4 regions of the Micromonospora sp. NPDC004540 genome follow, and region 4 is predicted to be linked to each of the others. Evidence: riboswitches for the same ligand, from Rfam matches in the RefSeq annotation. Region 4 holds a riboswitch; each other region holds the start of a gene.
What was found. A riboswitch is a leader RNA that binds a small molecule or an ion and turns the genes downstream of it on or off. The one in region 4 is predicted to bind cyclic di-AMP.
Positions count from the first base shown of each region.

Region 1: it holds a riboswitch for cyclic di-AMP, as region 4 does, so the genes downstream of both, ABZV78_RS28900 (hypothetical protein) here and ABZV78_RS03305 (hypothetical protein) in region 4, are expected to answer to the same signal.
Region 2: it holds a riboswitch for cyclic di-AMP, as region 4 does, so the genes downstream of both, ABZV78_RS29125 (transglycosylase family protein) here and ABZV78_RS03305 (hypothetical protein) in region 4, are expected to answer to the same signal.
Region 3: it holds a riboswitch for cyclic di-AMP, as region 4 does, so the genes downstream of both, ABZV78_RS02335 (C40 family peptidase) here and ABZV78_RS03305 (hypothetical protein) in region 4, are expected to answer to the same signal.

Region 1 covers NZ_JBEXLR010000130.1:10,244-15,747, reverse strand. The annotation lists gene ABZV78_RS28900 (hypothetical protein) at 105-1,124, opposite strand; cyclic di-AMP (ydaO/yuaA leader) riboswitch at 1,128-1,259, opposite strand; gene ABZV78_RS28895 (YibE/F family protein) at 1,414-2,739, opposite strand; gene ABZV78_RS28890 (DUF6153 family protein) at 2,953-3,378, shown strand; gene ABZV78_RS28885 (DUF305 domain-containing protein) at 3,462-4,091, shown strand; gene ABZV78_RS28880 (metal-sensitive transcriptional regulator) at 4,170-4,469, opposite strand; gene ABZV78_RS28875 (cation transporter) at 4,625-4,834, shown strand; gene ABZV78_RS28870 (hypothetical protein) at 4,870-5,504, shown strand, end outside.
Region 2 covers NZ_JBEXLR010000134.1:1,508-7,011, forward strand. The annotation lists gene ABZV78_RS29115 (M4 family metallopeptidase) at 1-457, shown strand, start outside; gene ABZV78_RS29120 (YbaB/EbfC family nucleoid-associated protein) at 557-1,015, opposite strand; gene ABZV78_RS29125 (transglycosylase family protein) at 1,161-1,841, opposite strand; cyclic di-AMP (ydaO/yuaA leader) riboswitch at 1,842-2,014, opposite strand; gene ABZV78_RS29130 (hypothetical protein) at 2,167-2,370, opposite strand; partial or broken gene ABZV78_RS29135 (hypothetical protein) at 2,403-2,489, opposite strand; partial or broken gene ABZV78_RS29140 (glycoside hydrolase family 3 N-terminal domain-containing protein) at 2,666-2,767, opposite strand; gene ABZV78_RS29145 (glycoside hydrolase family 3 N-terminal domain-containing protein) at 2,764-3,165, opposite strand; gene ABZV78_RS29150 (LLM class flavin-dependent oxidoreductase) at 3,257-4,825, shown strand; gene ABZV78_RS29155 (helix-turn-helix domain-containing protein) at 4,899-5,369, shown strand; gene ABZV78_RS29160 (SDR family oxidoreductase) at 5,403-5,504, shown strand, end outside.
Region 3 covers NZ_JBEXLR010000004.1:16,763-22,266, reverse strand. The annotation lists gene ABZV78_RS02350 (hypothetical protein) at 1-458, shown strand, start outside; gene ABZV78_RS02345 (AAA family ATPase) at 495-1,817, shown strand; gene ABZV78_RS02340 (aldo/keto reductase family oxidoreductase) at 1,939-2,802, shown strand; gene ABZV78_RS02335 (C40 family peptidase) at 2,826-3,866, opposite strand; cyclic di-AMP (ydaO/yuaA leader) riboswitch at 3,970-4,119, opposite strand; gene ABZV78_RS02330 (radical SAM protein) at 4,396-5,504, opposite strand, start outside.
Region 4 covers NZ_JBEXLR010000006.1:1,906-7,409, forward strand. The annotation lists gene ABZV78_RS03285 (hypothetical protein) at 1-337, opposite strand, end outside; gene ABZV78_RS03290 (STAS domain-containing protein) at 762-1,121, shown strand; gene ABZV78_RS03295 (SRPBCC family protein) at 1,205-1,687, shown strand; gene ABZV78_RS03300 (hypothetical protein) at 1,689-2,198, opposite strand; gene ABZV78_RS03305 (hypothetical protein) at 2,295-3,371, opposite strand; cyclic di-AMP (ydaO/yuaA leader) riboswitch at 3,376-3,507, opposite strand; gene ABZV78_RS03310 (cation diffusion facilitator family transporter) at 3,651-4,565, opposite strand; gene ABZV78_RS03315 (AAA family ATPase) at 4,658-5,504, opposite strand, start outside.

The DNA.
Region 1 (5,504 bases), on a different contig from region 4:
CCCCGGGCCGCCCCCCGGGCCCGGGGGCTGCCGGGCTCACCTACCCGGTTGCTCTTCCTCGGCCGGGCCCGCGATCGCGGGCCGGCCCTTCTCGGCGTACGCCGTCAGAGCAGTGACATGTGCACGTGGTCGGTGTGGTCGGAGGGTCCGCTGTAGGACTTCCAGCCGGTGGCCGGGAACCAGATCTGCCGGTTCCAGATCACGTAGTAGATGCCCAGCCGGTCGGCGTTGCGAATGAGGAAGGCGGCGACGTTGTTGCCGTACATCCGCTGGTCCTTGGTGCGCCAGGAGGAGAAGCCGCTGTTCTGCAGAGACCAGTCGCAGGCCCGGCCCTTGGGATGCTCCCACGGCCCGCCGGGGCGGTAGCAGCCCACGAACCGGTTGAAGCCGGCCCGCTTGACCTCCTTGTACGCGTGCAGCGTGCGCGGGGTGACGCAGCCGGAGGTGGTGGGGTCGTTCTCGCTGCACGACTCGGGCTTCCAGTCGCCGTCGGAGGTGCGGCCGGGGCCGATCCGGGCGACCGGCGAGGTGGCCGCGACGAGGCCGCCGGTGAAGCCGAGCCCGCCGACCAGCTTCAGCGCCTTCTCGGTCTCGGCCTTCTCGCGGGCCATCGCGTTCTTCTGCTTCTCCTGCTCGCGCACCTCGGCGTCGAGCGCGATCTTGGCCTGCTCCGCGCGGGTCTTCGCGGCGTTGATGGCGGCGAGCTTCTGCGCGTTGAACAGGTTCAGCTCGTCGAGGGCGGAGGCCCGCCGGACGAACGAGTCGGGCGCGTTGCTCTCCAGCAGCATGGCCATGGCGCCCATCCGGCCGGTCCGGTAGGACTGCGCGGCGATCTGGGCCACCTGCGGGCTCAGCGCGTCGAGTTCGGCCTGCGCCGCCTTCACCTCGAGGGCGAGCTGGAGCTGGCGCTTGCGCGACTTGTCCAGCTTCGCCTTGGCCTGGATGTAGGCCCGGTTGGCGGTGTCGATGGCCTCGGTGATGAGGGGGTCGTCGTCGTCCTCGGAGTGCCCCGAGGGGGTGGGGGTGCTCGGAGCCGCCGTAGCCGGGGTCGGCCCGGCCAGCACGGCGAGCGCGGCCAGCACGGCCACCACGGGGGTCAGCCAGCGGCGCAGGGGTGCCGTCACAGTGTTCCCTTCCGTCGGCCGCCGACCGGGTTAGCTGCCGGGTTCGGGACGGAAGTGGCCCCTACCGCTCGCGCGGATTCACCCCATGTACCTGGTTCCCCGGCTCGCCCGCGGGCGATTGGGCGGCGGCACCGCTGGCGCCGGTGTGTGCCTTCGGCGGTGACCGGCAGCGAGGTTACCCGAGAGTCCTCCCCGTGTTCTACGTCCGGAAGCCGACCAATAGCGAGATTTCGTCCTTGCCCAGCGTGACCAGGATCGCGTTTGGAATCCGCCGTCACGCTGCGGAGTGTCACCATGCGGCCTCCGTGCTCCTGTCGCCGCCGGGCCACCCGCCGGCGCGCGGCCCGGGCGCCCCGCCGAGCGCCTCCAGCGCCTCGTCCCGCCCGACCGACGACCGCGGCGCGGGGGGATCCGCCGGCTTCGCGGCGGTCGCGCGCCGCCCGGCGGTGGTGACCATCGCGGCCAGTGCGGTGGTCAGCGGTACGGCGGCGATCAGGCCGAGCGTGGCCACCGCGCTGCGGACGATCTCCTGGGCCAGGAACTCGCTGGTGAGGATCTCGCCCACCGGCCGGGAATCGGCGACGAGCAGGAGCAGCAGCGGCAGCGAAGCGCCCGCGTAGGCCAGCACGATGGTGTTGACCGTGGAGGCGATGTGCGCCCGGCCCACCCGGGTGGCCGCCCGGTAGAGATGCCGCCGGGACAGCGCGGGGTTGGCGTGGGCCAACTCGGTGACCGTGGCCGCCTGGGTGACCGTGACGTCGTCCAGCACACCCAGCGAGCCGATGACGATCCCGGCCAGCAGCAGGCCGTGCAGGTCCACGTCGCGCTGGAACATCGACAGGGTGGTGGCGTCCTCGCTGCCGAAGCCGGTCAGGTGGGTGGCGGCCGTGGCCAGGGTGCCGAGCACCCCGGTCAGCACGAGGCTGCCGAGCGTGCCGAGCACGGCCACCGAGGTCTGCGCGGTGATCCCGTGCGTCAGGTAGAGCACCACGAACATGATCAGAGCGGCGCCGACGATCGCCACCAGCAGCGGTGGCTGGCCGGCGCCGATTCCCGGCAGCACGAAGCCGAGCAGAATGGCGAAGCTCGCCACCAGCCCGCCCAGCGCGGCCAGCCCGCGCCAGCGGCCGAACGCCACGATCGCCACGGCGAAGAGCACCGCCAGCCAGACCAGCGGCGTGCCGCGCTGGTGCTCGGCGATGTTGTAGCTCTTCACCGCCGGATCGGCCGGGTCGGTCAGCTCGACCAGGATCACCTCGTCGCCGACCTCGACGCGGGGCGCGCCGGGGCCGGCGGGCACGGGCGTCTCGACCTGCCGGCCGGCGTCCGGGCCCTGCTCGGCGGCGACGGTCACCGTCCCGCACGGCCCGGCGGAGCCGCCCGGTCCCCCCTCCGGCGCCTCCGGGGTCGGCGGGCAGGGCACGGTCACCACCCGGGTCACCGTGCCGTGGTAGCGGGGCAGCGCGGGCCCGGCCGCCGGATCCCGGTCCTGCCGGGGCCAGAGCACCACTGCGGCGACCACGGTGATCACGAAGAGCGGCACCACCGTCGCGACCAGGATCCGTCGTACCCCCGGCGGGGCGGACGGAACGGGACGGGTGTGGTCGGCGCCCATGGCGTTACTCCCAACGATTCGCATGCGGGATGCGTGTCTGGCGGGCCGGTCGGTTCACCGGGCGGCCCGGATGCTCGCGGAACGATGCGGGCCGGGTCGTCGCCGGGAATGGTAGCCACGTGAGCCTGACCGCGCCGGGGACGAGACGCGGGCCGGGACCCGACCGGTGGCGGTTCCGGGCCGGGTCGCGCGGGAGTTGGCTACCGTGGGGGCGTGGCGATGCGGACGGCGGTGACCGGGCGGTGGGTCCGGCTCCTGCTGCTGCTCTGCACGCTGGTCGGGTTGACCGCGATGCACACCCTCGGCCACGGCGGGCACGCGTCGGCGGGGCGGCCGGCCGCCCACGCGGCCGGACACACCGGCGAGGCCGCCACCGCCCCGGACTGCATGGACGACGGCTGCCCGGTGCGCGCGCTGCCGCTGACCCATCCGGGCGGTGACCCGTCCGGGTGGAGCATCTGCCTGGCCGTGCTGGGCGCGTTCGCTGTCGTGCTGCTGCTCGCCGTGCTGCTGAGGGCCGGGTCGCGCGGCGTCGCCCCGGCGGCCGGCGGCCCGCTCCGGCACGCCGCCGGCCCGCGCGCCCCGCCGCCACGGCCCTACGGGCTGCGCCTGGCGACGACGTCGGTGCTGCGCAGATAGGACGCCCGACGCGAGGGGACCGGAACACCGGTGCCCCGCGTCCCCGTCCGCTGCGTACGTTCCGACACCCGAAAGGCACACTCGTGTTCACTCGTACTTTCGCGCGCCGGGCCGCCCTGGCCGGCGTGGGCGTCACCGCCGCTCTCACCCTGGCCGCCTGTGGCGGCGACCACCCGACGTCCGGTCACGGCATGCCGGGTTCGTCCGGCACCGGCACGCCCGCCGCGGGGACCCCGGCCTCGTTCGGCGCCGCCGACGTGATGTTCGCCCAGATGATGATTCCGCACCACCAGCAGGCCGTGGAGATGTCCGAGCTGGCCGAAACCCGGGCGGCCGACCCGGAGGTGCGGAAGCTGGCCGGGCAGATCAAGGCGGCCCAGGGGCCGGAGATCGCCACCATGAGCGGGTGGCTCGCTGCCTGGGGCCGGCCGGCGCCCTCGGCGAGCGCCGGGCACGGCATGCCGGGGATGGACCACGGCATGCCCGGGATGATGTCCGAGGCCGACCTGGCGAAGCTGACCGCGGCGTCCGGCGCCGACTTCGACCGGCGGTTCCTGACCATGATGATCGCCCACCACGAGGGCGCCATCACCATGGCGAAGGAGGAGATCGCCCAGGGCGCTCACCCGGACGCCAAGGCGCTCGCGCGGCAGATCGTCACCAGCCAGCAGGGTGAGATCGACGCCATGAGGAAGATGCTCGACCGGATCTGAGTCACGTGTCGGGTGCCCGGCCGATCGCGGCGGGGCACCCGAACCGGTCAGGCCGGTCCGGCGCCCCGGAGGTCCTGGTCAGCCGCGCTTCATCAGGCGGCCGACGGCGGCCATCATCTCGGTGGCCATCTCGTCGGCGCGGCCCTCGGCGGCGCCCTCGTGCATGCAGTGCCGGGCGTGCCCGTCCAGCAGGCCGAGGCCGACCTTGTCGAGCGCGGCCTGGATGGCGGAGATCTGGGTCAGCACGTCGATGCAGTAGCGGTCGTCCTCGACCATCTTCTCGATGCCGCGGACCTGGCCCTCGATACGGCGGAGCCGCGCGAGCAGCTGGTCCTTGCTGGCGGTGTAGCCCCGGGTCGGGGTCGTCGGTGCGGTCATGACGTCGAGGATACCGTACCCCTCGGGGGTATGGTACGGTCCTTGCCGTGGCCGATACCCCCACCGGGTAGCGGTACATACAAGTGGCAGCCGTCTCTCCTCTGCTTACCCCCCCGGGGTATAGGATCGGAGGCGGCGGGAAAGGGAGATGCGCGATGGTCACCACCACGTACCAGGTGCAGGGCATGACCTGCGGGCACTGCGTCAACTCGGTCAGCACCGAGGTGAGCGCGCTGCCGGGCGTCACCGACGTCCAGGTCGACCTGACCTCCGGCCGGGTCACCGTCACCAGTGAGAGCCCGTTGGACACGGACACCGTCCGCGCCGCAGTGGACGAGGCCGGTTACGACCTCGTCGGGGCGTGACGGGTCCGCGGACCCGAAGGAACCGAGGTACCACGATGAACGCGGCGACGAAGCTGAGCGGCTTCGCCCTCGGGCTCGCGGCGGTGTTCGGCACGGCGTACGGGGTCGGTCACCTGGCCGGCCCCGTCACCCCGGCCGCCGAGACCCGCCACGACGCCACCGACGCCGGCCACGACTCCGCCGGACCCGACCACGGCGACGGCGGCCACGCGGCCACCGCCACCACCCACCTGCCCGGCGGGCTGCTCGTCTCCGAGCGTGGCTACACCCTCCAGCCGGTGACGGCTCCGGCGGGCGAGTTCGCCTTCCGGATCACCGGCCCGGACGGCCGGCCCGTCACCCGCTACGACGTGGCGCACGACAAGCGCATGCACCTGATCGTCGCCCGGCGCGACCTCTCCGGCTTCCGGCACGTCCACCCGGAGTTGGCCGCGGACGGCACCTGGCGGGTCGCCTCGCCGCTCGCCGGGGCCGGCGTGTGGCGGGCGTTCGCCGACTTCACCCCGACCGGCGGCGAGCCGCTCACCCTCGGGGTCGACGTCACCGTCCCGGGCGCGTTGGACTCCCGGCCGCTGCCGGCGCCGGTGACCAGCACCACGGTCGACGGCTACACGGTCACCCTCACCGGGGCCCCGGAGCCCGGCCGGACCAGCCGGCTCACCCTGACCGT
Region 2 (5,504 bases), on a different contig from region 4:
GGGCAGCTGCACCGGCAACAAGCTGGCCAACCCCGGCTTCGAGTCCGGCAACGTGAGCTGGACCGCCAGCTCGGGCGTCATCACGAACGACACCGCCCAGGCCGCCCACGGCGGCTCCTACAAGGCCTGGCTCGACGGCTACGGCTCGACGCACACCGACACCCTCACCCAGTCGGTGACGATCCCCGCCGGCTGCCGGGCGACGCTGAGCTTCTGGCTGCACATCGACAGCGCGGAGTCGACCACGACCACCGCCTACGACAAGCTGACCGTGAAGGCGGGCAGCACCACGCTGGCGACCTACTCCAACCTCAACAAGGCCACCGGCTACGTCCAGCGGTCCTTCGACATCTCGTCGCTGGCCGGCACCACCGCCACCATCTCGTTCAGCGGCGTGGAGGACAGCTCCCTGCAGACCTCCTTCGTCGTCGACGACACGGCGGTCACGCTGAGCTGAGCACCCCGAAGCGGCCGGTCGTCGTCCTCCCGACGGCCGGCCGCTTCGTCGTTCCCGCCGTAGGCCCGCCGCCGACCGGGGGTCACCAGCGGACGGCGGTCAGGCCGGGCGGGCCGCGCCGGAGCCGGCGCCGTCGCGGCGGATCCGGGCCGCGACGCCCTCCATCGCCCGGCTGAACCGCTCCATGTCCCGCGCGGACTGCTCCGGAAGGCCGCCGAGCCGCGCGGCGAGGGCGTCCACGTCCGCCCGGGCCGACGCGCTGACCCGGGCGTCCAGCTCGGCGAGGGCGGCGTTCACGGCCACCACCAGGTGCCCGCAGACGGTCTCGAAGGACTCCCCGGCCAACGCCGGGTCGACCGTGACCGACTCCAGCCGGCCACCCTGGACGGCGACGGCACGGACCTGGCCGCCGGCCGCGGCGCCCTCGGCCCGGAGCAGCTCGGCCGGCGCACCGTCGGCGTGCTCGGCGCTTCGGGACCGCATCGCGGAGAGCGCCTGCTGCGTCCTGGTCAGCAGCTCGTCGAGGCTCGCGGCCGCGGAGAACGAGTCGTTGGTCATATCCGCGCTTTCTTCACGTCTTTCCGAGCACCGTGACGATAGCAACCGGCCCCGACGCGACAGTGGTCCACACCGGCCGCAGAACGTCGAACGCCCGGCCAGGAACCCCGGCCGGGCGTTCGTGGTGCGGTGCACCGGGGTGGCGTCAGCGCAGGCGCAGCCGCTGGCCCGGGAAGATCAGGCCCGGGTTGTCGCCGACCACGCCCTTGTTGCGCTCGTAAAGGGCGTGCCAACCGCCGGCGACGTGCTTCGCGTCGGCGATCTCGGAGAGGGTGTCCCCGGGCCGCACCACATAGCTGCCGGCGCCGCCGGTGCTCGGCGTGGTGCGCCGCTCGCTGCGGGTGGTCGGCCGGTCGCCGCGCGACGACCGCTCCGAGGTGGCCTTCTTCTTCGTGGGCGAGGTGGCCCTCTTCGGGGACTTCGTCGAGCCCGAGTCCCGGCTGGCGTACTTCTTGGTGGAGCCGCCCTTCTTGCCGCAGACCGGCCAGGCGCCGATGCCCTGCCCGTCGAGGACCTTCTCGGCGATGGCGATCTGCTCGCCGCGGCTGGCCAGGTCGGCGCGGCTGGCGTACTTCTGGCCGCCGTAGCCGTTCCAGGTGCTCCGGGAGAACTGGAGCCCGCCGTAGTAGCCGTTGCCGGTGTTGATGTGCCAGTTGCCGCCGGACTCGCACTGGGCGATGGCGTCCCAGTTGACGCTGGCGGCGCTGGCCGGCGCGGCCGGGCCGAGAAGGGCGGCGGCGCCGGTGGCCGCGCCGACGACGAGCGCTCCGACGGCGGTGCGACGCTGCGCGGTCCGTCGGTGACGGGCGACGTGTTCAGTTGCCATGTGTGGTTTCCTCCACGCCGACGAGGTGAGCTGTCGGGTTCGGGCCGAGGAGCCCGGCCGCCGCAGGCGGCTTCACCCCGAGGTGTCGTGCACCGAGGAACGCGTGGGTCCCCCGCTCCCGCCCGAGGTCCAGGTACCACCGGGCCGGCGGCGGGATTAGGCGTTGCCGGCCCGTGGTGTCCGCGATCGCGAACGGGTACGACGTTAGGGACGGTTTGCGCCGATCGCCCACTTCTTATGAAGTTCTTCACCCGGCCGAGCGAAGGCGGCCCCGTTCGAGTTGCGCACCGTCCGAAAGGGGCTTAATGAGGCACGGCTCAGTAGGTCAGGCCGTATCCCTGCGGGAAGAGCGGGACCCCTCGGCGTACGGTGTCTCGCCGACCACCGCGATCGCCGCCCGGTAGGTCTTGTCGATGCCGGTGCCACGCTGGTTGTAGGTGACCGTCGTGGTCGGACCGACCGCGGCGCGGATGCCCTGGAGGACGGTGGTGCCGGGGGTGACGGCGAGCCCTGCCAGGAGATGGTCCACCCGCCGCTCTGGTTGCCGATGTTGTCGGCGTTCTTCCCGGCCACGAAGATCTTGTTGTTGTCCCGGGCCAGCGGCAGCACGCCACCGTCGTTCTTGAGCAGCACCGGGGACTGGCGCACGGCCTGGCGGGCCAGTGCGCCGCGCCGCCCACTGTCGGGGTCCAGCTCGGGTCGGTGTACGGCCGCTCGAAGAGCCCCAGCTCGAACTTCTTGGTGAGGACGCGCCGGTTGGCGTCGTCGATGCCGGCGTTGACGGCGGCGCTGACCTCGGCGGCGGTGAAGCCGGTGGCGCCGTCGATCTGGTCGATGCCGTTCCAGTCGGAGACCACGAAGCCGGAGAAGCCCAACTCCCCCTTGAGGACGTCGGTGATCAGGTAGCGGTGGCCGTGCAGCTTCACGCCGTTCCAGCTGCTGTGGAGACCATCACCGAGCCGACGCCGCGCTGCACCGCGGCCTGGAACGGGGGCAGGTGGATGGCGCGCAGGTCGGCCTCGCTGAGCTGGGTGTCGCCCTGGTCGTCGCCGCCGGTGGTGCCGCCGTCGCCGAGGTAGTGCTTGGCGGCGGCGAGCACCGACGTGGGCCCACCCAGGGTGGGGCCCTGGAGGCCGGTGACCAGGGTGGACATACTCGCCGGCAGGTCGGGGGTGTCGCCGAACGACTCGTAGGTGCGGCCCCACCGGTCGTTGCGGGCCACGCAGAGGCAGGGGGCGAAGTTCCAGTCCACACCGGTGCCGGTGATCTCCTCGGCGACGGCCTGGCCGATCTGCTGGACCAGCGCCGCATCGACTGTGAGCAATCCCTTCCGGTTCCGGAACCGCCGGGCGGGCCGGCTGCGGCGGGGGCTACCGTGGCAGGGTTCCCGCAAGATCGGCAAGAGGTGGCGAGGCATGAGCGACCACGGACACGAGCTGGCCTTCGGCGGCTTCCTCACCCCCACGGCCGGCCGGCCCGAGCAGGTGGTGGCGCGGGCCAAGCTCTGCGAGCAGGTCGGCCTGGACCTGGTCACCTTCCAGGACCACCCCTACCAGCCGGGATTCCTGGACACCTGGACGCTGATGTCGTTCGTGGCCGCGGCCACCAGTCGCATCACGCTGGCCGGGAACGTGCTCAACCTGCCGCTGCGCCAGCCCGTGGTGCTGGCCCGCAGCGTGGCCAGCCTGGACCTCCTCACCGGCGGCCGGGTCGAGCTGGGGCTCGGCGCCGGCGCCTTCTGGGAGGCGATCGAGGCGATCGGCGGGCGGCGGCTCTCCCCCGGCGCTGCCGTGGACGCCCTCGACGAGGCGATCCGGGTGATCCGCGAGGTCTGGGACACCGAACGGCGCGGCATGATCCGGGTCGAGGGCGAGCACTACCGGGTGGTCGGGGCGAAGCGCGGGCCGGCCCCGGCGCACCCGGTCGACATCTGGGTGGGCGCGTACAAGCCGAGGATGCTGCGGCTGGTCGGCCGCGCGGCGGACGGCTGGCTGCCGTCGCTGGCCTACCTGCCGAAGGGGCCGGCGGAGCTGCCGGCGTTGAACGCGCTCATCGACGAGGCCGCCGAGGAGGCCGGACGGAACCCGGGCGCGGTGCGCCGGCTGCTCAACGTCACCGGCACCTTCGCCCGGTCGTCCGCCGGCTTCCTGGACGGCCCGCCCGAGCAGTGGGTGGAGGAGCTGGCCGGGCTCGCCCTGGACCACGGCATCGCCACGTTCATCCTCGGCAGCGACGAGCCGCGGGCCATCCAGCTCTTCGCCCAGGAGGTGGCGCCCGCGGTCCGCGAGCTGGTCGCCGCCGAGCGCACCACGCCGGGCAGCCGCGCCCACGCCGTCGAGGAGCAGCAGGCCGCCGTCGAGGCCGGCGGCTCGACCGCGCTCGCGGTCTCCGCCACCCCCGATCGGGGGGTACGGCTGAGCGCGCGCCGGCTCTGGGACGAGTCCACCCGGCCGGCGGCGCCACCCGCACCGGCCGGGCACCTCTACACGCCCCGGGGGCAGGCCGCCGGGCAGCACCTCGTGGACGTGCACGACCACCTGCGCCAGGAGCTGGCCCAGGTGCGTGACCTGCTGGAACAGGTCAAGCGCGGTGCGGTCGCCCCGGGCGCCGCCCGGGCGGTGCTGAACGAGATGACCATGCGGCAGAACAACTGGACGCTCGGGGCCTACTGTGCGGCGTACTGCACGGCGGTGACCCAGCACCACGGCCTGGAGGACGCCTCGATCTTCCCGCACCTGCGCCGCGCCGACGCGGGGCTGGCGGCGGTGCTGGATCGCCTGGAGGAGGAGCACGTGGTGATCCACGGGGTGGTGGAGAGCGTCGACCGGGCGCTAGTGGACCTGATCCGGCAGCCGGGCGACTTCACCGAGCTCCAGGCGGCGGTGGACCTGCTCACCGACACCCTGCTGTCGCACCTGTCGTACGAGGAGCGGGAGATCGTCGAGCCGCTCGCCCGGCACGGCTTCTACGCCGGCCAGCTCTGAGGCGGATATTCCCGGGCCGGGCGTGAGATAGCTGACTTTGGGCTTCCTAAGTCAGCCGGGTAGCGTCGGCCCCATGACGGACTTCCTCGCGCAGCGCGACTTCTGGTCCACCGCCAACTGCTCGATCGCCCGGGCGCTCGAGGTGGTCGGCAACCGCACCACGCTGCTCCTGCTGCGCGAGGCCTCGTTCGGCACCCGGCGCTTCGACGACTTCGCCCGCCGCGTCGGCGTCAGCGAGCCGGTGGCCGCCACCCGGCTCAAGCAACTCGTCGCCGACGGGCTGCTCGACCGGCGGCCCTACCGGGAGCCCGGGCAGCGCACCCGCGACGAGTACGTACTCACCGCCAAGGGGCGCGACCTGCTGCCGGTGCTCGCCGCCCTGCGCGAGTGGGGCGACGCGTACGCCGTCGAGGAGCCGTCGGTCCGGCTGGCCCACCACGACTGCGGCGCGGCGGTGCACGTGGCGCTGCGCTGCGCGGCCGGCCACGACGTGCCGGCCGACCAGGTGGACCTGCTGCCCGGGCCGGGCCTGCTGCCGTCCTGACGACCCACCCTTCCCACTCTCAGGAGCACCATCATGAAGATCGCTGGAAGCACTGCGCTTGTCACCGGGGCCAACCGGGGCTTCGGCCGGCACCTCGCGGCCGAGCTGCTGGCCCGAGGCGCCACCGTCTACGCC
Region 3 (5,504 bases), on a different contig from region 4:
GTCCGTGGCGCACCGCGCGGTCACTTGAGGGCGATCCGGACGGCAAGCGCCTGGCGTACGCGCTCGAGGATCTGCGCGCGCCCGCGCCGGACGAGGACGCGCTGCGGATCGCCTACCAGCGTCTGCGTGACCCGAAGGAGTCGCGCCTACCCCGGCTCGGCCCGGCGTTCTTCACCAAGCTGCTCTACTTCGCCGGCTACCGGCGCGGCGTCGGCGGTCGGCAACCGCTCATCCTCGACAGCGTCGTGGCGCGCCGGCTACCCGCCGATGCCGGCGTGCGTCGCCAGTCCGGGTGGGTGTCGGAGGAGTGGCTCGCCTACCTGGGCTGGGCGGTGGAGCAGGCGGACCGCCGGGGCATCGAGCCCGACGAGGTGGAGATGGCGCTGTTCCACGACCGCTGGCCGTTGCCCGGCGGGGACGGACAGACAGCCCGAACCTCTCCGGCACGAGCGGGGTAACGTCCTGCCGACAGGTTCCGGAAAGGGGTGACGCACGTGCTGGCTGGGCTGGAGCTGCCGCCCGCCGTCCAGGCGGAACGCGTCATCACCGCCGTGCTGGCCGACCTGCGCTCCGGCCACCATCGGGGCGTGGTGGTCGACTCCCCGCCGGGCGCCGGCAAGTCCACCCTCGTGGTCCGCGCCGCCGTCGAGCTGGCCGCCGCCGGCGAGCCGCTGATCATCGTGGCGCAGACCAACGAGCAGGTCGACGACCTCATCGACCGCCTCGCCCGGAAGGCAACGGAGCTGCGTATCGGCCGGCTCTCCGCGACGGACTACAAGCCGTCCGAGCGGGTCGAGGGCCACGACAACGTCCGAGTCGCGGCCAAGGTCGCCGACCTCGGCGGTCCGGCGGTCGTCATCGGTACGGCCGCCAAATGGGCCACGGTCACCGAGGGCTGCTGGCCGTGGGCGATCGTGGATGAGGCGTACCAGATGCGGTCGGACGCGCTGCTGCGCGTGGCGGGGCGGTTCGAGCGGGCGCTGTTCGTGGGCGACCCGGGGCAGCTCGACCCGTTCTCGACCGTGGAGACCGCGCGGTGGACCGGGTTGACCTGGGATCCGATGCAGTCGGCGGTGGCCACCCTGCTGCGGCACAACCCGGAGCTGCCGGTGCACCGGCTGCCGGTGTCGTGGCGGCTGCCCGCCACGGCTGCGCCGGTGGTGGCCGCCGCGTTCTACCCGTTCACCGGGTTCCGCGCCGGCACCGGGCCGGCCGAGCGGGCGTTGACGTTCACCGAGCCGGGCGCTGGCGACCGCTTCGACGCGACCGTCGAGGTGGCGGCCGTCGCGGGCTGGGCGCTGTACGAGCTGCCAGCCCGGCACACCCTGCGTACCGATGGGGAGGCCGCGGCGGCCTGCGCCGCCCTCGCCCTGCGGGTCCTGGAGCGGAAGCCGGTCGGGTTCGACGAGCAGGCGCCCGGCGGCGCGCCGGTGACCGCGGACCGGATCGCCATCGGGGCCGCGCACCGCGACCAGGTGGCGGCCATCCGGTCGCACCTGGGCGCGGCCGGCGCGGGCATCACCGTCGACACCGCCAACCGGCTCCAGGGCCGGGAGTACGACGTGACGATCGTGCTGCACCCGCTCTCCGGCCGGCGGGACGCGACCGCGTTCCACCTGGAGTCGGGGCGGCTCTGCGTGCTGGCGTCCCGACACCGGCACGCGTGCGTGGTGGTGGCGCGGGCCGGGATCGCCGACCTGCTCGACGCGCACCCGTCGACCGAGCGGGTGCACCTGGACGTTCCGGTGAAGTTCCCGGACGGCTGGGAGGCCAACCAGACGATGCTCAGCCACCTGGCCGCACACACCGCCTCCTGACTCCGGATCGCGTCTCACCCTCTCCGATGGCGGAGTGCGGAGTCCGCACCGTCTGACGCCGGTTTGGTGGTTGTGTCGGCGGGAAGCCTGCGGATTTGCCACAACAAGGAGAGGAATCCCCATGACATCGACCGGACTTCCCGGTGGGACGTTCAGCTTGGGGGATCTGACGGTCACCCGGATGGGGTACGGCGCGATGCAGCTGGCCGGCCCGCACGTCTTCGGCCCACCGGCAGACCGCGCCGCCGCGGTGGCCGTGCTGCGCGAGGCCGTCGACCTGGGGATCAACCACATCGACACGTCCGACTACTACGGCCCGTACGTCACCAACGAGATCATCCGGGAGGCCCTGCACCCCTATCCGGACGACCTGCACATCGTGACCAAGGTCGGGGCGTTGCGCGACGCCGAGGGCAACTGGCCGCAGGCGCTCGCCCCGGAGCAGCTACGCCAGGCCGTGCACGACAACCTCCGCCGCCTCGGCCTCGACGTGCTTGACGTGGTCAACCTGCGCGTCGGCGGGTTCGATCGGCCCACCCCCGGCTCGATCGAAGAGCCGTTCACGGTCCTCGCTCAGCTGCAGCAGCAGGGACTGATCAAGCATCTCGGGCTCAGCACCGTCAATGTCGAGCAGGTCGCCGAGGCGCAGTCCATCGCGCCGGTCGTGTGCGTGCAGAACCTCTACAACATCGCCAACCGGAACGACGACGACCTCATCGACTCCCTCGCCGCGCAGGGCATCGCCTACGTGCCCTACTTCCCGCTCGGCGGCTTCTCCCCGCTGCAGTCCGAGGAGCTCAACGCCGTCGCCGCCCGCCTGGAGGCCACTCCGATGGCGGTCGCGCTGGCGTGGCTGCTGCAGCGCTCCCCGAACATGCTGCTCATCCCCGGCACCTCATCCGTCGCACACCTGCGCGAGAACGTCTCCGCTGCCGCACTGACCCTTCCCGACGACGCCTTGACCGAACTGAATGGGATCGCGTGATGAGCGCCAGCTGAACCGGGCGGTCAGCCGGGGCGGCGAGCACCGCTGTAGGGCATGTTCGCCATCTGGGCCATCCGGACCACGTCCCCGGTGTGCGGGGCGTGGACGATCAGCCCGTTGCCGACGTAGATGCCCATGTGATGGTGATCGGCGTAGAAGAAGACAAGGTCACCCGTGCGAAGGTTGGCCTTGCTCACCGCCACGCCTTCGGTCCATTGAGCACCGGTGTAATGGGTCAGCTGCACCCCGGCGGAAGCCCACGCGTACTGGGTCAGGCCGGAGCAGTCGAACGAGTCCGGACCGTCGGCCGCCCACACGTACGGCTTGCCGATCTGCTTGCACGCCGTCTTCGCCGCGACGCCGCCGCTGCCCGTGATGGGGACGGCGGGACACTTCCCACCGATGAACAGCGAACTGCTCGACGTGATGGGTGAGGTGCTGGTGGCCGTGGCGGCCGACTGCGCGGCAGTTGCGGCTCTGGCCGCCGCGGCGTCCGCGGCCGCCTTCGCCGCTGCGGCCTTCTCCGTGGCGGCGATCTGCCGGTGTAGCGCATCCAGGCGCTTGATCTCGGCGTCGATGGCCTTCTTGCGGGCCGCCAACTGGGCCTGCTGGCGCTGCTGTACCGCGATCAGCGCGTCGACCTTCTCCTTGTCGGCATCGTAACTCGCCTGCTGGGCCGACAGCCGGTTGATCTGTCGCTGCTCAGAATTCGTCACCTGATTCACGAGCGCGAGCTGATCGCCCAACGCGGTCGGCGCGGAGCCACGGGACAGCAGGGCGTTGAATGTGGAGAGCGACCTTTCCTGCTTGTAATACCCCGTCACGATCTCCTGGACGCGGGTCCTACTGGCCTCCACCGTCTTGCCAAGTGGCTCTATCCGCCGGTTCAGTTCGGCCGATCTCCGCTGGTTCGCGGCCAGGTCCGACCGGACCTTGTTGTACTGCTCGATGACGGGTTCGAGCTTTTCCCACGCCGCGTCGATCTGCCGCTGGACGTCGGCGGCCGACGGTGCCGCGTGGGCGGCATGAGCCGCTGGCCCGACGACCACCATCACCGCCGCCATGGCGGCGAGGATGCTGGTGAGCAGACGTGCTCCGGTAGGCCGCGTACGCACGGGTGGCAACAGGTTCGGCTCCCTCCACTCGAGGCCCACGCACGCCACGGCGCGTGCCGACCTCGACCGCCTACCGGGTTAGCTGACGGATTCGGGCGTGGAAGGCGCCCTACCGCTGATGCGGATTCACCCCGAAACTGCGGTGGTTCCCCGGCTCGCCTTGCGACGTCAGTGACGTCCAGCGACTCGGCGGTGGCCGTCCCGGGGCACTCCAGGTGGAGACCGACATCCGGAACGCTGACCAACATTAGTGAGGGCGGCCCACGGAAATCAACGAGTCGGTGAGGACAATTCTCTGCGCTGTCGGGCGGGTACATTGAGTGCCGGAATTATGTGTGCGATAAGGTTCCGCTAATCAAATTCTTAATCGCCGCTAATATCGTTCGGCTTCAGCGACGTAAATAAGAAAGGGTGCCCACGCGGCGTGAAGTGCCCCACCGGCGACACACCAGCTCGTTGCCGTCGTGGTAGGCCCTGATCATTCCTGGTGGGCTTGGCTTACCGGCTCCGGTGTCAGGTCGGCGGGCAGGCTGTCCATGAACGAGCTGACCGAGAAGACCGCTCGGCCGGGGCCGGCCGGGCCGTACCCGGGCGGGCTGGACAGGCCGTTGGCCTCCATGGTCGCGCGGTAGGCCTCCAGTAGCCGGATGTGGTACTCGAGCGGCGCGCCCTGTGGGTTGGTTCTGCCCAGCGGGGTGGTCGGCTCGGGGCACCAGGTGGTGAACCGCGGGGTGATGCCCCGGGACATGAAATACTGCAGGCCCTCGGCGGTGGAGTCGATCGCCTCGTCCACGCTGGTGAAGCCGTACGGTGCGGCCATCTCGACGCCCGCGACGAAGTTCGGGATGACGTTGCGCGGCCCGAAGACCTCGGCGGAGTCGAGGATGCGTCGGTGCCACTCCTCCCGACCCACATACCGCTCCTTGCCGGGGCAGTAGAGCTCGAACAGCCGCTTGTCCCACACCTCGTAGTTGGGGTGGTAGATCCGGATGCCGTAGTCGTGGAACCGCTGCACGTCGGCCCGGGGCAACGCCTGGGCGACCACCTTGCCGATCCACCGGCCCGGGAACCGCTCCTCGATCGCCTGGGCGTACCGGCCGTAGAAGTCGGCCTCGGCCAGCCCGTCGACCTTGGACGTGATGCTGCCGCCGGTCAGGGTGTAGGCCCGCGACGCGCCGGTGGTGTCGTGCCGGTCAATGATCTCCAGCGCCTCCAGCACCTCGTCGACGGGCTTGACCCCGGTGTACGGGCGGCCGGCCTGCTTGTGCTGACGCCAGTTGTGGTTGATGTCGCAGTACTGGCACTCCTCCTTGGCGCCGAAGTACTGGCAGACCCGGAACACGGTCAGGTAGATGAGGTAGCCCCACTGGATCGTCGGCGCGACCTCCATCACCGACTTTCCGTTGGCGAGCGTGTGCCGGTAGTAGTCCGGCATCGGGGGCAGCCCGACGTCGGCGATCGGCCGGCCGTCCAGGAACAGCCGCAGGCTGCCGTCGCCGTCGTCCTTGACCCGGTACGGCGAGTCGGGGTTGGTGCGGACCGAGACGACCGTGCGGCGCAGCCCGTACGGGCCGCCGGTGAGCACGA
Region 4 (5,504 bases):
GCTCCCGGCTGCCGGCGGCCCGCGCGGCGGTGCCGGCGGCCCAGCCGATCGCCGCGCCGGCCAGCGCCGCGGCGATCAGCAGCGTCCAGGGCAGCGCCGGCCGGCGGCCGGCGAGCGCGTCGAAGGCGAGGCTGGCCCGGCGGCGGGCCTCCTCGGCGGCGGAACCGACCAGGTCGGTGGCGTCGTCGGCGAAGCCGGAGGAGTTGCGGCGCGCCGAGCGGGCGGCGTCCCGCACGCTGTCGCCGGCGGAGCCGACGGCGGAGAGCAGGTGCTGCCACGCCTGGTCGGTGACCCGCTCGGGCTTGCTGCGGCGGTCCAGCAGGGTGGATCCGAACATCGTGTTACCTCCTCGGGGTGCCGAAGTCCGGCGGCCAGTTCGGACTCCGGTGTGGTCCGGCGCGTGACGGTTCGCTCACCGGGGCAGTGCCCCGACCGGACCCGGCGCAAACCACCGCGGCGGGGCGGGTCGGCGCGGCGCCGGACGAACCACCCGGACGCGCCGGGGCCGGGGTGCCCCCCGGGTGTGCGCCGGCCCGCTACCCTGGGTCGGCGGATCGGCCGGGCCCGCCCCGGTCGATCGACCGGTGGGGACCCGCGCCGCGGGGAAACCGGAGCCCGAAGGTCCGGATTGGGATGCCCAGGTGTGCCCAGTCCGCGAATTGCTCATCCCGAGGGGTGGCGACCGAGGCCGTCGGAGGAATACTCTCGGTCGCGGCCCGCGTACTGATGAGGCGCCCGTAGGGGCGAGTGGAGGTGCTCGCGTGAGCCTGTCGATCGTGAAGTCGGTGCTGCCGGGTGGTGTGGTCCAGATCGCCCCGCGTGGGGAGATCGACGTCGACACTGCGTACGAGGTGCGGGAAGCGATCGCCGAGGTGCTCGCCAAGGGCCGCCCCTCCCGGATCGAGCTCAACATGCGGCTCGTCACCTTCATCGACTCGGTCGGCATCAGCGCCATGGTCGCGGGCTTCCAGACCTGCGAGGTCAGCGGCGTCAAGCTGGTGGTCACCGAGCCGAGCCGGTTCGTGCACCGGCAGCTCTGGGTGACCGGCCTGCTCGGCCTCTTCGGCGCGCCCGAGCCCTGGTTCGCCGACACCGCCCCCGAGGTGCTGCCCGGGGCCTGACCCGCCCCCACCCTCGTTGCGCGACCGCCGCGCGACCAGGGGCTTCCGACCCGTTGCCAGCCCGGCTCCGGTACGGGACGATCGTGCGGACCCACGACGGCGAGGGGGCCCGCTTGCTCAGCAGCGACAGCTTCAGCTACACCGTGCAGGCCCGGTGCACCCGGGCGCACGCGGTGGCCCTGCTCGGCGACCTGAGCCGGCAGGGTGAGCTGCATCCGCTGATCGTCCGGGTCCGCCAACTGCCGTCCCGCCCGGGCGCGCTGGCCAGCTACGCGATCACCGACCGGCTGGAGCTCGGCCCGCTGCACTTCCCGGTCACCTACCAGGCGGACGTGCTGATCGCCAACGAGGACGAGGTGGTCACCGTGGCCCGGCAGCAGCCGGCCACCACGGTGCGCAACCACACCCGGCTGCGCGACGAGCCCGACGGGGTGGTGCGGATCGACGTGGAGATCACCCTCTCCGCTCCGGCGCCGCTGTTCGGGTACGCCTTCCGGCAGGCCCGGGCGGCCCACCTCGGCCTGGCCAGCCGGCTCGGCGCCACCCTGGAGGGGCGGGCGGCCTGACTCAGCCGCGCCGCCCGGCGGGCACCGGTCGCCGGGCCGCCGGTCGCGCCGGCCGCAGCCGCCCCCACGGCTTGTACGTGGACAGCACCGTGACGACGAGCAGCAGCGTGGTGGAGACGGACGGCGCGACGACCAGGTCGACGCGCAGGTGGGTGTCGGCCGCCCCGGCCAGCTCACCGAGGTGCCGGACCCGCGGGGTGAGCAGGAGCAGCACCAGGGTGAGCACCACGGTGGTGACGGCGAACTTCACCAGCACCCAGCGCCAGCGCAGCAGCCCCCACGGGGTGAGCAGCGCGCTGGCCAGCCCGACCAGCCAGACCACCACGCTCAGCGGGGCGAACAGCCAGGTGACCAGCAGCGCGGCCGCCGGATAGACCACCTCGGGATCGGCGCCGCGCAGACCGGCCACGCCGAGGGCGAGCAGCACCAGGTCGGCGCCGAGCCAGCCCAGGGAGGTGACCAGGTGCAGGGTGAGCAGGGCCTTGCGCCCGGCGGGGGAGAGTCGACTCATGCCCCGATGCTCGGCCGTCGACGGCGCCGCGTCGTGGGCCGCGCGGCGACACCCGGCGTACGTCGTGGGGCGTAGGCCGGGTGTCGCCGGGGCGGGTCAGTACACCGACAGGTGGACGTGGTTGGTGTGGTCGCTGGACGGGTCGCCGTTGCCGCCGCTGTACGCCTTCCAGCCGCTGCTCGGCAGCCAGATCTGCTTGTACCAGATCACGTAGAGCACGGCGAGCGGGTCGGCGTTGCGGACGAAGTAGGCGGCCAGGTTGTTGCCGTACGTCCTGTCGCCGCCGGTGGCCACGCCGCCGAAGCCGTCCTTCTGCGCGGCGAAGTCGCAGGCCCGCCCCTTCGGGTGCTCGCCGGAGCCGCTGGGCCGGTGGCAGGAGACGTAACGGGTGAACCCGGCCGCCTTGGCCTGCTGGAGCGCGTGCAGCGTACGCGGGGTGATGCAGCCGTCGGCCGGCGTCGGGTCGTTGACGCTGCACGACTCCGGGGGCCAGGAGCCGTCGGGGTTGCGCGGGGCCGGCTTCGCCTTCGCCGAGGAGGTCCCCTGCACGCTGCCGCCGCCGCTGCTGGACGCCCGGTTGTTGGCCACCTCCAGGGCGCGTTCGGCCTGCTGCTTGCGCTTGGCCATCACGGCGACCTGCTTGCGCTGCTCCTGGATCTCGCCGGTGAGCGCGGCCTGCGTGCGGGTGGCCTCGTCCCGGGTCTCGATGAGGTCGCGCAGCGCCCGGTCCTCGTGCGCGGCCACCTGCTCCAGCGCGGCCGCGCGATCCATGAAGCCCTCCGGGGTGCTGCTGCCGAGCAGCGCCGCGGCGGTGCCCATCCGCCCGGCCCGGTACGCCACCCCGGCGATCTCGCCGACCTTGGCGCCGCGGACGGTCAACTCGGCGTTGACCGTCTTGAGCTGGGCGGTGAGCTGCTGCTGCCGGGTCACCGAGCGGTTCAGCGCGGCGCGCGCCTCCAGCCAGCCCTTGCTGGCCGCGTCGAGTTGGGCGCGCAGCGCCGGGGTGCCGCCCTCGTCGTCGCCGGGTGCGGCGGCGAGCAGGCCGGTCGGGGAAGCCACCGCACCCGCCGAGGCGGGGGAGAGCGGCGCGGTCACGACGCCGAGGGCGAGCGTCGCGACGAGCAGGGCCGCCAACCGGGCGACCGTCCGTCGTACAGGTGCCACTGGGGGCATTCACGTGTCCTTCCGTCAACCGCCGACCGGGTTAGCTGACGGGTTCGGGACGGAAGATCCCTACCGCTCACGCGGATGCACCCCACGAACGTGGTTCCCCGGCTCGCCCCTGCGGGCGATTAGGCGACGGCCACCGCAGGCGCCGGTGGGCGCCGCCCGGCGGAGGCCGCGACCGAGCCTACCGGCGGTGCTCCGGGCCGGCTCCGCTGGTGGGAGTCGGTCGCCCGGTCAAAACCGGCATAAGTGCACAATAGCCACTTGGATTTAAGATTGCCCTAATTACCACTCGACCGCACCACAGGCCCCGGGCGACGCTCCGGGTTCGATCTGCAACGTGGCGTGATCGATCGAGAAGTCCTCGTGCAGGGCGGCCCGGGCGGCGGCCAGCACCTCGCCGACCTCGGCGCCGGGGCTCATCGTGAGGTGCGCCGAGGCCACCTCCATGCCCGAGGTGAGCGTCCAGACGTGCAGGTCGTGCACCTCGGCGACGCCGGGCACCGCGGCCAGCCGGTCGTGCACCGCGGTCACCTGGAGGTGCTCCGGGGCGGCCTGCACCAGGATGCGGACCGCGGCCCGGCCGAGCCGCCAGGTGCGCGGCAGGATGAACAACCCGATCGCCACGGCGACCAGCGGGTCGGCCCACCACCAGTCGGTGACCGCGATGACCACGGCCGCGCCGATCACCCCGAGCGAGCCGAGCAGGTCGCCCAGCACCTCCAGGTACGCGCCGCGCAGGTTGATGCTCTCCTCGGCGCCGGCGCGCAGCAGCGCGAACGCGGCGATGTTGGCGAGCAGGCCGAGCACCGCCACGGCGAGCATCGGCCCGGCGAGCACCTCCGGCGGCTCGCCGAACCGGCGTACCGCCTCGACCAGGACGTAGACGGCGACGGCGCCGAGCAGCACCGCGTTGGCCAGCGCGGCCAGCACCTCGAGCCGGTAGAGCCCGAAGGTGCGCTGCGGGTCGGTGTCGGCGTGCCGGGTGGCGGTGATCGCGGCGAGGGCCATGCCGATGCCGAGGACGTCGGTGAACATGTGCCCGGCGTCGGAGAGCAGGGCCAGCGAGCCGGTGGCGAACGCGGCCACCGCCTCGACCACCATCAGGGCGGTGAGCAGCGCGAAGGCGCCCCAGAGCCGGCCCCGGTGGCGGTGCGCGGCGTTGGTGACCGCGCCGCTGTGGTCATGACCTGCGCCCACGCCCACACCCTTCCGTCCGCCGCCCCGGCGTGGCCCAATCTATGCTCACATCGCTATGTATGCAAGTGAACGCCGGGTGGGCGGCCGCCGGTTCAGCCGACCGGGTCGAGCGTGGTGAGGCGCTGGGTGGCGCGGGAGAGCGCCACGTAGAGGGTGCGCACGCCCGACCCCGGATCGGCCCGGATCTCGCTCGGCGCGATCAGCACCACCCCGTCGTACTCCATGCCCTTGGCCTGGAGGCTGGTCACCACCTGGAGCCGGCCGCCGAGGTCGCCCAGCCAGCCGGCCACCTCGTCCCGGCGCGGCACCGGCGTGATCACCCCCACCGTGCCCTCGACCTCGGCCAGCAGCGCGTGGGCCGCCGTCGCGGTGGCGGCGGGCAGCTCGCCGGCCGCCACGGTCAGCTCGACCGGTGCCACGCCGGTGGAGCGCACCGCGGTGGGCAGCGCGAGGTCCGGGTGGACGCGGCGGATCTCCGCGGCCGCCACGGCGAAGATCTCGGCCGAGTTGCGGTAGTTGGTGGTGAGCTCGTACCGGTACCGGCGGCGCCGGCCCAGCGCCTGGTCCCGGGCCCGGGTCAGCTCCTGCGCGTCGCCGGTCCAGGCGGTCTGCGCCGGGTCGCCCACCACGGTCCAGGAGGCCAGCCGGCCGCGCCGGCCGATCATCCGCCACTGCATCGGCGAGACGTCCTGCGACTCGTCGACCACCACGTGGGCGTAGTCGCGGTAGTCCTCCGGGCGCTCGCGGGCGGCGGCCCGGGCGGCCCGCTGCCGGTCGGCGAACGTGCTCAGCTCGCGGACGCCGCCGGCCAGCTGGAACGGGTCTCGCTTCGGCTTCGCCCGCTGCACCGGCCGGCCTAGCAGCGCGTCCAGCTCGTCCAGCAGCGCCACGTCGGCGATGGTCAGCCCCTCGGCGTCCAGGCCCCGGTACGCCGCCGTG